Regions from separate parts of the Pseudarthrobacter sp. LT1 genome, predicted to be linked through region 2. Evidence: riboswitches for the same ligand, from Rfam matches in the RefSeq annotation. Region 2 holds a riboswitch; each other region holds the start of a gene.
The links. Region 2 has a riboswitch for thiamine pyrophosphate ahead of thiC (phosphomethylpyrimidine synthase ThiC). Riboswitches for the same ligand answer to the same signal wherever they lie in the genome.

Region 1 (3,268 bases), 1.5 Mb from region 2:
GACGGCGGGGATGGTATCGATGTAGGCGCCGTACCTGTCGTCCAGGCCCAGCCCGCGCATGGTCCGGGCAAACAGCGCACTGTGCATCCGCTCCGGCCTGCCGCCGCCGTATTCGTCGGCCTGGATTTCCACGAGGGCAGCCTTGGCCCGGCCGGATAGCCGCGGAATGGCCCAGGTGTGCGGATCCGCTTCCTTCAACTGGTACACGGATTTGTGGATCAGGAACTCTTTGAGCTGCTCCAGGCTTGCCTTCCGTGCCACGAAGCGGGAAACGCTCGGGCCGGTGTCCATAGCGGCGAGGCCGAAAAGGACGTCGGCCACGGCATCGCTGGTCATGGCAATCCCGGCGGGCAGTTCGACATTACCGGCGGTTTGGCGTGCGGCGGCGCGAAGGGCGGCTTCAAAGGGTTCTTCGATCAGTCGCCGGACCCTGATCAGGGCCGGTTCCCACTCCCAAGCGTCGCTGACCCCGTCCAGGCCCGAGTAGTGCAGTTCGTACAGGCAAAAGAGTGACAGCTGGATGTCTTCGTCGGCAATGATGTCACCGGTACCCGCCACCTGCGCCGCCACCAGCCGGTACAGCCCGTCCAGCTCCGGAGTGGCAGCATCAGGGGCCTTGGACAGGGCCGCAAAGAGGGCGCTGCTGATGGGACCTCTGGTGTCCGGGATTCTCACGGTGCTCCTTGGTTGCCGCGCCGGTTCGGGGAACGGCCGCCGATGGTGCTCCCATTCCCTGTGGTGGTCGTACCCCGGGGGACAACATAGTAAGCATGATTACTAATAAAAGCTAAGCAGCCCGGGGCCGCTTGGCAAGTACCGGTGCGTGTCCCGCTGCGCCGGGTCAGCCGGCGCTACTCGTCCAGAGCCGAACCCAGGATGTCGCGCAGTGCCTCCACCGCCAGTTCGTGGTCCTGAAGCTGCGGCAAGCCGGACACCGCCACGGAAGCCACCACACCAACGCCCGTGACCTGGATCGGAAACGCGCCCCCGTGTGCCGCATAGCGGGACTGGTCGAACCAGGCGTTGTCCTCGATCCGGCCGCCGCCCAGCCGGCCGCGCAGTCCCACCAGGAGGGAGGGCACCTCGTACCGCAGGGCAGTGCGCTGCTTGGCCCGGATCCAGTGGCCGTTGTCGGGCGTGGCGCCCGGAAGTGCGACATGGAACAGCACCTGGTCACCCTTGGCGATGTCGATGGCGATGGGCAATGACCGCTCCTTGCCCAGTTCAACGAGGAGCAGGCCCAGGTTCAACGAATCATCCAGCGAGAAGCCGGGGAACTGGAGCTCACGGACCTCTGCCTCGATGCGGGCAATCTGCGCCTCCAGTGAGCCCTCCGGCTGGGCGTCGCTGGAATCAGGATCGAACCCGGTTACATCCGGTGGATTGGCGGTCATGGCCCTCAATCTACTCCTGCCAGGTGTAAACTTGACCACGCCCAACTGGGCAAAATAGACAGCGTTACCCAACCACAAGCAACACTAAAAACGACAGGGGAGCGCCGCCGTCGGGCATCCTGGCACAGGCCGGGCACCGCAGGTGGGCGCTGAGAGTGCGGACAGCCGCAGACCCTCGAACCTGATCCGGTTAGTACCGGCGCAAGGGAGTCGAGTTCTCAAAGTGTCGCGGATGCACGGCCACAGGCCTGCACCCGGGTCCACTTTCCCCTCCTGTTTCCCAGGAGGATCACATGAGCACTGCAGCAATCAAGAAGACCACCAGTAAGTCCTGGCGCGTCGTGGACATCGTCGTCGCCGCGCTGGTGGCCATCGCGGGCGGCGTCATCTTCTGGGCATGGGACCAGGGTGCCGCCGCACTGTCCGCCCCCATGAACGCCGCCTACCCGCCCCTGACCGGACTGCTCGCCGGCGGCTGGATGATTCCCGGGGTGCTGGGCATGCTCATCATCCGCAAGCCCGGAGCCGCCCTGTTCTGCGAGACTGTAGCCGCAACCGGCGAACTGCTGATGGGTTCCCAGTACGGCGCCTCGGTCCTCTTCTCGGGTTTCATCCAGGGCCTGGGCGCGGAAATCATTTTCGCGATCTTCGTCTACCGCAAGTTCAACCTGCCCGTATCGCTGCTGGCCGGCGCCGCGGCAGGGTTCTTCTGCGGACTGAATGACTCGTTTGCGCCGTGGGGCTGGAACATTGCCTACTCCGGCGCGGACAAGCTCGCCTACATCGTGCTGACCACCCTTTCCGGGGCCATCCTGGCTGGCGCTTTGTCCTGGCTTGCCACCCGCGGCCTGGCCCGCACCGGCGTGCTGGGCTCCTTCGCGTCCCGCAAGGCTGCCACGGAGCCCGTCTTCTCCTGATGGCATCCTCCCAGGACGCCTCCGGCACGGTCCGGCCTGCCGCCATCGCCGCCCGCGGCTGGGGCTGGCGGCACGCCGGAAGGGCCAAGCCCGCCGTCCACGGCCTTGACCTGGACATCGCCCCCGGGGAGCGGGTGCTCCTGCTGGGGCCTTCCGGCGCCGGGAAGTCCACCCTGCTGCACGCCCTGGCCGGCGTCCTGGGAGACATCAACGACGACGGCGAGGCAGGCGACGCCGACGAGTCCGGTTCGCTGCTGGTGGACGGAGCCCCGCCCCGGGCACGGCGCGGCCGTGCCGGTCTCATGCAGCAGGACCCGGAGACCCAGGTGGTCCTGTCGCGGGTGGGGGACGACGTCGCCTTCGGCGCCGAAAACCTTGCGGTGCCCCGCGACGCCATCTGGCCGCGCGTTCACGAGGCACTTGCCGACGTCGGGCTCGCCCACCTCCCGCTGGACCACCCGACGTCGGCCCTGTCCGGCGGCCAAAAGCAGCGCCTGGCGCTGGCGGGCATCCTGGCGATGCGTCCCGGACTGATCCTGCTGGACGAGCCCACCGCCAACCTGGACCCGGACGGCGTGCTGGAGGTCCGCGACGCCGTGGCCCGCTCCCTGGACAAAACCGGGGCGACGCTGGTGGTGGTGGAGCACCGGGTGTCCGTCTGGAAGGACCTGGTGGACCGGATCGTGGTCCTGCAGCCGGGCTCCGCCGCCGATCCTGCAGTGCTCCTGGACGGGCCGCCGGACCGAGTACTTACGGAGGCGCGGAGCATGCTCGCCGCAGCGGGCGTCTGGGTACCCGGGTACGTGCCGGCCACACGTGCCCGCGCCGCCGTCCCGGCTCCCGGCGCAGGCAGCCTCCTGCTGGCCGCAGAGCAGCTGGGCGTCTCCCGCGAACGCCCCCGCCGCAAAGGCTTCCGGAAGATCCTGCCTGTCCCGGTCCAGGAAGGCGTGGCCGCGC
Region 2 (3,268 bases):
TTGGCTGGTTCAGCGGGAAGCGTCTCGTCGTGGAACGCCTCCGCGGTCACAGGATCCAGGGACAGGGCGAACTGGTCGCGCCAGCGGAATTCGAACCGTGCCTTGGACAGGGCATCGTCCCGTTCGTGCGCCCCCGGGTGGCCCTTGGCCAGGTCCGCCGCGTGCGCCGCGATCTTGTAGGTGATGACACCCGTCTTGACGTCGTCCTTGTTGGGCAGCCCCAGATGTTCCTTTGGTGTGACGTAGCAGAGCATGGCTGTCCCGTACCGGGCAATCTCGGTGGCGCCGATTGCCGACGTGATGTGGTCGTAGCCGGGAGCGATGTCGGTGACCAGCGGGCCCAGGGTATAGAAGGGCGCACCCTTGCACAGCTCCTGCTGCCGTTCCACGTTCTCACGGACCAGGTGGAAGGGAACGTGGCCCGGCCCCTCCACCATCACCTGGACGTCATACTCCCAGGCCCGCTGCGTCAGCTCGGCGAGCGTGTCCAGCTCCGCGAACTGCGCGGCGTCGTTGGCGTCCGCCGTGGAACCGGGGCGGAGGCCGTCACCCAGCGAGAAGGCGACGTCGTATTTGGCGAAGATTTCGCACAGCTCATCGAAGTGCGTGTACAGGAAGTTCTCCTGGTGGTGGGCCAGGCACCAGCCCGCCATGATGGAGCCACCGCGCGAGACAATGCCGGTGACGCGGTTGGCGGTCAGCGGAACATAGCGGAGCAGCACGCCAGCGTGGATGGTCATGTAGTCCACACCCTGTTCGCACTGTTCGATCACCGTGTCCCGGAAGATCTCCCAGGTGAGGGCGTTGGCCTCGCCGTTGACCTTTTCCAGCGCCTGGTAGATCGGCACCGTCCCGATCGGCACGGGGGAGTTGCGGATGATCCACTCCCGCGTGGTGTGGATGTCGTCGCCGGTGGAGAGGTCCATGACGGTGTCGGCACCCCACTGGGTGGCCCACTGCAGCTTGTCCACCTCCTCCGCGATGGAGCTCGTCACCGCAGAGTTGCCAATGTTCGCGTTGATCTTCACCAGGAAAGCCTTGCCAATGATCATCGGCTCGGATTCCGGATGGTTGATGTTGTTCGGGATGATGGCCCTGCCGGCAGCAACCTCGCTGCGGACCAGCTCAACGTCGCAGTTTTCGCGCAGCGCCACGAACCGCATTTCCTGAGTGACGATTCCCTGCCGGGCATAGTGCATCTGCGTCACCGTCCGGCCGTCGACGGCGCGGCGGGGCACCGGCTGTGCGCCCTTCCACTCCGCGGAGGCGGCGCCGCGGCGTACGGCCGACCGGCCGTCATCGAGCAGGTTGCGCTCCCGGCCGCCGTAGGGCTCGGTGTCCCCGCGCGCCGCGATCCACCCTGAGCGGAAGGGCTGCAGCCCGCGGACGGGGTCGCTGCCGGGCCCCGCAGTCCGGTAAGTCCGGAAGGGTGCGTTCGGCTGGCCGTTGGGTGACGGTTCAAGGGCAATTTCCGTCACAGGTACCCGGATCCCGGACGCCTCATCCGCAAGGTAGGCGAGGGAATGGGACTTCAGGGACTGGGTCACGGGCTGTTCCGATGCGTCGCCGGGCTCCCCGGCGGACGGCAGCAGGGCAGGGTTCAACTGGGTGTTTTGCGTACTCAAGGGAATACTCACTTCCTTCGCCGGCATTACCCGGACAGGTTCAACGGTCGCAGGCTGCGTCAGCCCGATCTCAGCCCCTGCAAGGGCACCCGTGTGGTCAGGAACGAAGCTACCACAGGCCCCTGAACCGGGCTTGTCATAATTGCGGTGCTAGCCTGACCGGGCATCGAAAGGAGCGCCATGGCAGACATCATCCACTTCCGTGGACCCGTCCTGACCGCACCGGACCGGGTGCGGCATGGACTTTGGTCGGTGGACGGAAGGCTCACGTTCAACAAGCCGGACACTCCTCCCGGCCGGATACTCGACGGCTGGGTCCTGCCGGGCTTCGTGGACGCCCACTGCCACATCGGCCTGGGCCCCGCAGGCCCTGTGGAGCCCGCAGCCGCCAGGGACCAGGCGCAGGCGGACCTCAACGCCGGAACCCTCCTGGTCCGGGACGCCGGCTCGCCGGCGGATACCCGCTGGATGCAGGGTGGCAGGGACTTCCCGGTGTTGATCCGTGCCGGGCGCCATATCGCCCGGACGCGCCGCTACCTGCGGGGCTTCGCTGAGGAAGTTGAACCGGACGGCCTCGTGGAGGCCGTCCGCAAGCAGGCGCGCGACGGCGACGGCTGGGTCAAGCTGGTGGGCGACTGGATTGACCGCAGCGCCGGCGACCTGGCGCCGTCGTTTCCCGCCGCCGTCGTACGCGATGCCGTCCAGGCGGCGCACGACGAAGGCGCCCGGGTGACGGCGCACTGCTTCGCCGAAGACACCCTGGACCAGGTGCTGGACGCCGGCATTGACTGCGTCGAGCACGCCACCGGGCTCCTGCCCCGCCACCTGCCCCGGTTCGTGGAGCAGGGCGTACCGATCGTGCCCACGCTCATCAATATCGCCACCTTCCCCGACATTGCTGCGCAGGCGGATCCCAAGTTCCCACGCTATGCCGCGCACATGCGCGCCCTGTGGGAACGCAGGCTCGAGCGGGTGGCGGAAGCCCATGCCGCGGGCGTGCGCATCTTTGCCGGTACCGACGCCGGCAGCGTGATCCGGCACGGCAGGATCACGGACGAAATCCTGGCCCTGCACGGCGCCGGCCTGCCCATGGACGTGGCCCTCGACTCCGCCTGCTGGGCAGCACGAACGTGGCTGGGAGCGGACGGAGTGGAGGAAGGGGCCCGCGCCGACGTCGTCGTATGCCGGGAAGACCCGCGGGCGGTACCGGAGACCATTCATGCGCTGGAGCACGTGGTGCTGGGCGGGCGGATCATTCGCTGACAAACGGCTCGCAGGGACTTGGAATAAATTGAAGCTTCAAGTAATTTTAATAAATGACAGGCCGCCAATGGGACGGCCGCCAATGCTAGGAGCCTTCAATGACCGCATCAGCCAGCAGCCAGGATCTTCTTCCTGCCGACCTCGCCATGGGCACCGTGATGCTCAAGGTGGGCGACATGAAGGTCATGACCGACTACTACCAGCGTGCGCTGGGCCTTGAGGTGGTGGCCGAGCAGGACGGCGGGCTCTACCTTGGCCGCCTGGGCAGGCCGTTGGTCCACCTCGCGCCGGCTCCCGGACTGCACCTTCCCGGCAGGGGAGAAGCAGGCCTGTTCCACACTGCGCTGCTTTTCGAGGACCAGGCTTCCCTCGCCGCCACC
Region 3 (3,268 bases), 400 kb from region 2:
GCCTTTGTAGCTGAGCTTGTCACCGCTGATGACCCGCGCCCGCCGGACGCCCACGGACAGCACTGTCGCGTCACCGTCGAGCGTGAAGTCCCAAACGAAAGCCGAACACTCCTGGCCGGGCAACAGGCTTCCGGCGCCCTCGCTGATCACCTCGGGGTGCAGCGGGATCCGGCCGTCCGGGGCGTAGAACGTCTGTCCGCGGCGCCGGGTTTCGGCGTCCAGCGGGCCGCCCGGAGCAACAAACGCCGGAACGTCGGCGATGGCGTACATGACCCGGTAGCCGTTTCCGTCCCGTTCGATGAACACTGCCTGGTCCAGGTCCGTGGAGGACGCCGGATCGATGGTCACGAACTCGACGGCGGTCAGGTCGTATGACGGCAGTTTCAGCGCCGCGATGGCGGCCCGGGCGTCTTCCACTGCTTCGGCGGGGTACGGCCCCGGCAGTTCAAGTTCCGTCCGCAGCAGGCCCAGCGCCTCTTCCAGGGCGTTCTTGTGGTCATGGACGTTGGGGGCCAACCGATGATGTGACACAAAAATCAGCGTATCCCCAAGTCCCGGAATTAAGCAGGCTCAGGAGCCGGTGCCGTCCAGCGCGTCGAGAAGGGAGGCGGCGGCGGCCGCGGGGTCGGGTGCCTCCGTGATGGCGCGGACCACCACGATCCTGCCGGCACCCGCCTCCACCACTTCCCGGACGTTTCCGTGGTCGATGCCGCCGATGGCAAACCACGGCACGGGATCTCCGGCCTGCCGGGAGGCTTCGGCGGCATATGTCACCAGTTCAGGGCCGACGGCGGCCCTGCCGGGCTTGGTGGGTGTGGCCCAGACCGGACCCACGCAGAAATAGTCCAGCCCTGACGGCCCAACCGTTGCGGTCAAGGCGGCGTCCACCTGGTCGGTGGTGTGGCTGGAGAGTCCAATGGCCGCGTTTCCGTTGACCAGCGTCCGTGCTGCCGGCAGCGGAAGGTCCTTCTGGCCAATGTGGAACACCGGTGCCCCGGACAGCACGGCGATGTCCGCACGGTCGTTGACGGCCCACAGCCGGCCGTGGCGTACCGCTGTTTCCTTCAGGACCGCCAGGAGGTCCAGTTCCTCTGCGGCCTCGATGGTCTTGTCGCGCAGCTGGATGATGTCCACGCCGCCGGCAAACGCGGCGTCAATGAACTCTGCGAAATCGCCGCGCGCCGTCCGTGCGCCGGTGCAGAGGTACAGGCGGGCTGCCTTGAGGGCGTCGCTGTGGCCGGCGTTGGCAACTTCGGCGGTGAGGGCCGCGGTGGCTGGAGCGTGGGGGCCGGCGGGCAGGGATGAGGCGGACACATTCATGCCTGCAAGCCTAGTTCCTCTAAACTGGGCAGGTACTGCGGGAGCCTGCGGCAGCTGTCACAAAGCGCCGGGCTGAGAGGGCGTCAGAGCCGACCGCTTGACCTGATCCGGTTAATGCCGGCGTAGGGAAGGAACCACATGCGCAACCCCGTTGACAATGTCCCCGGGCCCGCCCATACCGGCATCCAGTCCACCGTCCGGGCCGACGTCGCCGTCATCGGCGGGGGAGTGGTGGGCCATGGCATCGCCTGGGAGGCGCAGCGTTCCGGACGCTCCGTTGCCTTGATCGATGACGCACCCGGAAACGGTGCCAGCTGGGCCGCCGCGGGCATGCTTGCCCCGGTCAGCGAACTTCACTACCAGGAGGAGGACCTCCTGGAACTGATGCTTGAGGCATCGTCCCGCTGGCCCGGGTTCGCGGCGGGGATCGCCGGCGCGACGGGGGCGGATTGCGGATACCTGACGACGCCGACACTCGCCGTGGGTGCCGACGCCGCGGACCGCCGCGCGCTGATGGACCTCCGCGCGGTACAACAGGCCAACGGACTGGGGGTGGAGCCCCTGGCCGTGCGCGAAGCCCGCAAACGCGAACCGCTGCTCAGTCCCGCCATCGCCTGCGCCCTGGACACACCCGCAGACCACCAGGTGGATCCCCGGCGCCTGGTGGCAGCCCTGCGGTTGGCCCTCGCGGGCGCTGCACTTAGGTCCCCGGAGCGGGCCGCCGCCGGAGCGGTGGACGGGTATGCCGTACCCGACCGGGCCGCCGGCCTGCTGTGGGAGGGCGGAGCGGTTACCGGTGCCGGCCTCGCCGGCGGCGGCACCGTCCTGGCGGCGGAAACCATCGTGGCCAACGGCCTGCAGGCAGGGGACCTTGGGGGCCTGCCCGACGGCCTCGACCTGCCACTGCGCCCAGTCCACGGGGACATCCTCCGCCTCGCCGTTCCGCAGCACCTCCAGCCCCTGGTGACCTCCACGGTGCGCGGCCTGGTGCACGGCGTCCCCGTCTACATCGTCCCCCGGCAGGACGGAACCGTGGTGATCGGGGCAACCCAGCGCGAGGACGCGCTCTCCGATGCCGTGAGCGCCGGAGGCGTCTACCAGCTGCTGCGGGACGCGCAGGCGCTGGTGCCCGCCGTCGCCGAACTGGAACTGCTCGAGTGCACCGCCCGGGCCCGCCCCGGTACCCCTGACAACGCGCCCCTGCTGGGCCGCGTGCGGGTGGATCCGGGGTCCGGAAACCCTGCCGACGGGCACGTCCCGGGACTCATCATCGCCACCGGGTTCTTCCGGCACGGCGTCCTGCTCACACCCGCCGCAGCCGCCATCTGCACGGCGCTGCTGGACGGTACATCCGATTCCCGCTGGGCGCCCTTCAGCCCGGAGCGGTTCTCCCGGCCGGCGGCAGCCGCCACCACACCCCACATCAAGGAGACAGCGTGAACATCACCCTGAACGGAAACACGCACGAGGTGGCCGACGGCGCCTCCATCACCACGCTCGTCAGCCAGGTCACCGGGCGCCCGCTGGCACCCAACGGACAGGCGACGGACGGCGGGAAACTGGGCGTCGCCGTCGCGCATAATGCCCAGGTGGTGCCGCGCAGCCAATGGTTCGCCACCGCGCTCGCCGAGGGCGACGATATTGAACTTGTCACTGCAGTACAGGGAGGCTGACGCCATGACCGAAACCAACACCATCAACCCCGCCGGAAACGCGGGTGCCGCCGACGCCCTGGTGATTGACGGCGTCGCCCTCGGATCCCGGCTCATCATGGGCACGGGCGGGGCACCCAGCCTGGACGGCCTGGGCGCAGCGCTGCTGGCCTCCGGCACCGCCCTGACCACAGTGGCCATGCGGCGGTACTCCACGGCTGAAACTGGGTCGCTGTTCCAGCTGCTGGTGGACCATGGGATCCGCGTGCTGCCCAACACTGCCGGCTGCTTCACGG

Region 1: it holds a riboswitch for thiamine pyrophosphate, as region 2 does, so the genes downstream of both, VIK36_RS20015 (ECF transporter S component) here and thiC (phosphomethylpyrimidine synthase ThiC) in region 2, are expected to answer to the same signal.
Region 3: it holds a riboswitch for thiamine pyrophosphate, as region 2 does, so the genes downstream of both, thiO (glycine oxidase ThiO) here and thiC (phosphomethylpyrimidine synthase ThiC) in region 2, are expected to answer to the same signal.

Annotation. Positions count from the first base shown of each region.
Region 1 covers NZ_CP141830.1:4,252,605-4,255,872, reverse strand. The annotation lists gene VIK36_RS20025 (iron-containing redox enzyme family protein) at 1-675, opposite strand, end outside; gene VIK36_RS20020 (heme-degrading domain-containing protein) at 852-1,394, opposite strand; TPP riboswitch at 1,480-1,620, shown strand; gene VIK36_RS20015 (ECF transporter S component) at 1,688-2,311, shown strand; gene VIK36_RS20010 (ABC transporter ATP-binding protein) at 2,311-3,268, shown strand, end outside.
Region 2 covers NZ_CP141830.1:2,755,762-2,759,029, reverse strand. The annotation lists gene thiC (phosphomethylpyrimidine synthase ThiC) at 1-1,625, opposite strand, end outside; TPP riboswitch at 1,621-1,728, opposite strand; gene VIK36_RS13000 (amidohydrolase family protein) at 1,806-2,888, shown strand; gene VIK36_RS12995 (VOC family protein) at 2,987-3,268, shown strand, end outside.
Region 3 covers NZ_CP141830.1:3,158,768-3,162,035, reverse strand. The annotation lists gene VIK36_RS14815 (RNB domain-containing ribonuclease) at 1-531, opposite strand, end outside; gene thiE (thiamine phosphate synthase) at 571-1,320, opposite strand; TPP riboswitch at 1,348-1,466, shown strand; gene thiO (glycine oxidase ThiO) at 1,459-2,760, shown strand; gene thiS (sulfur carrier protein ThiS) at 2,757-2,993, shown strand; gene VIK36_RS14795 (thiazole synthase) at 2,998-3,268, shown strand, end outside.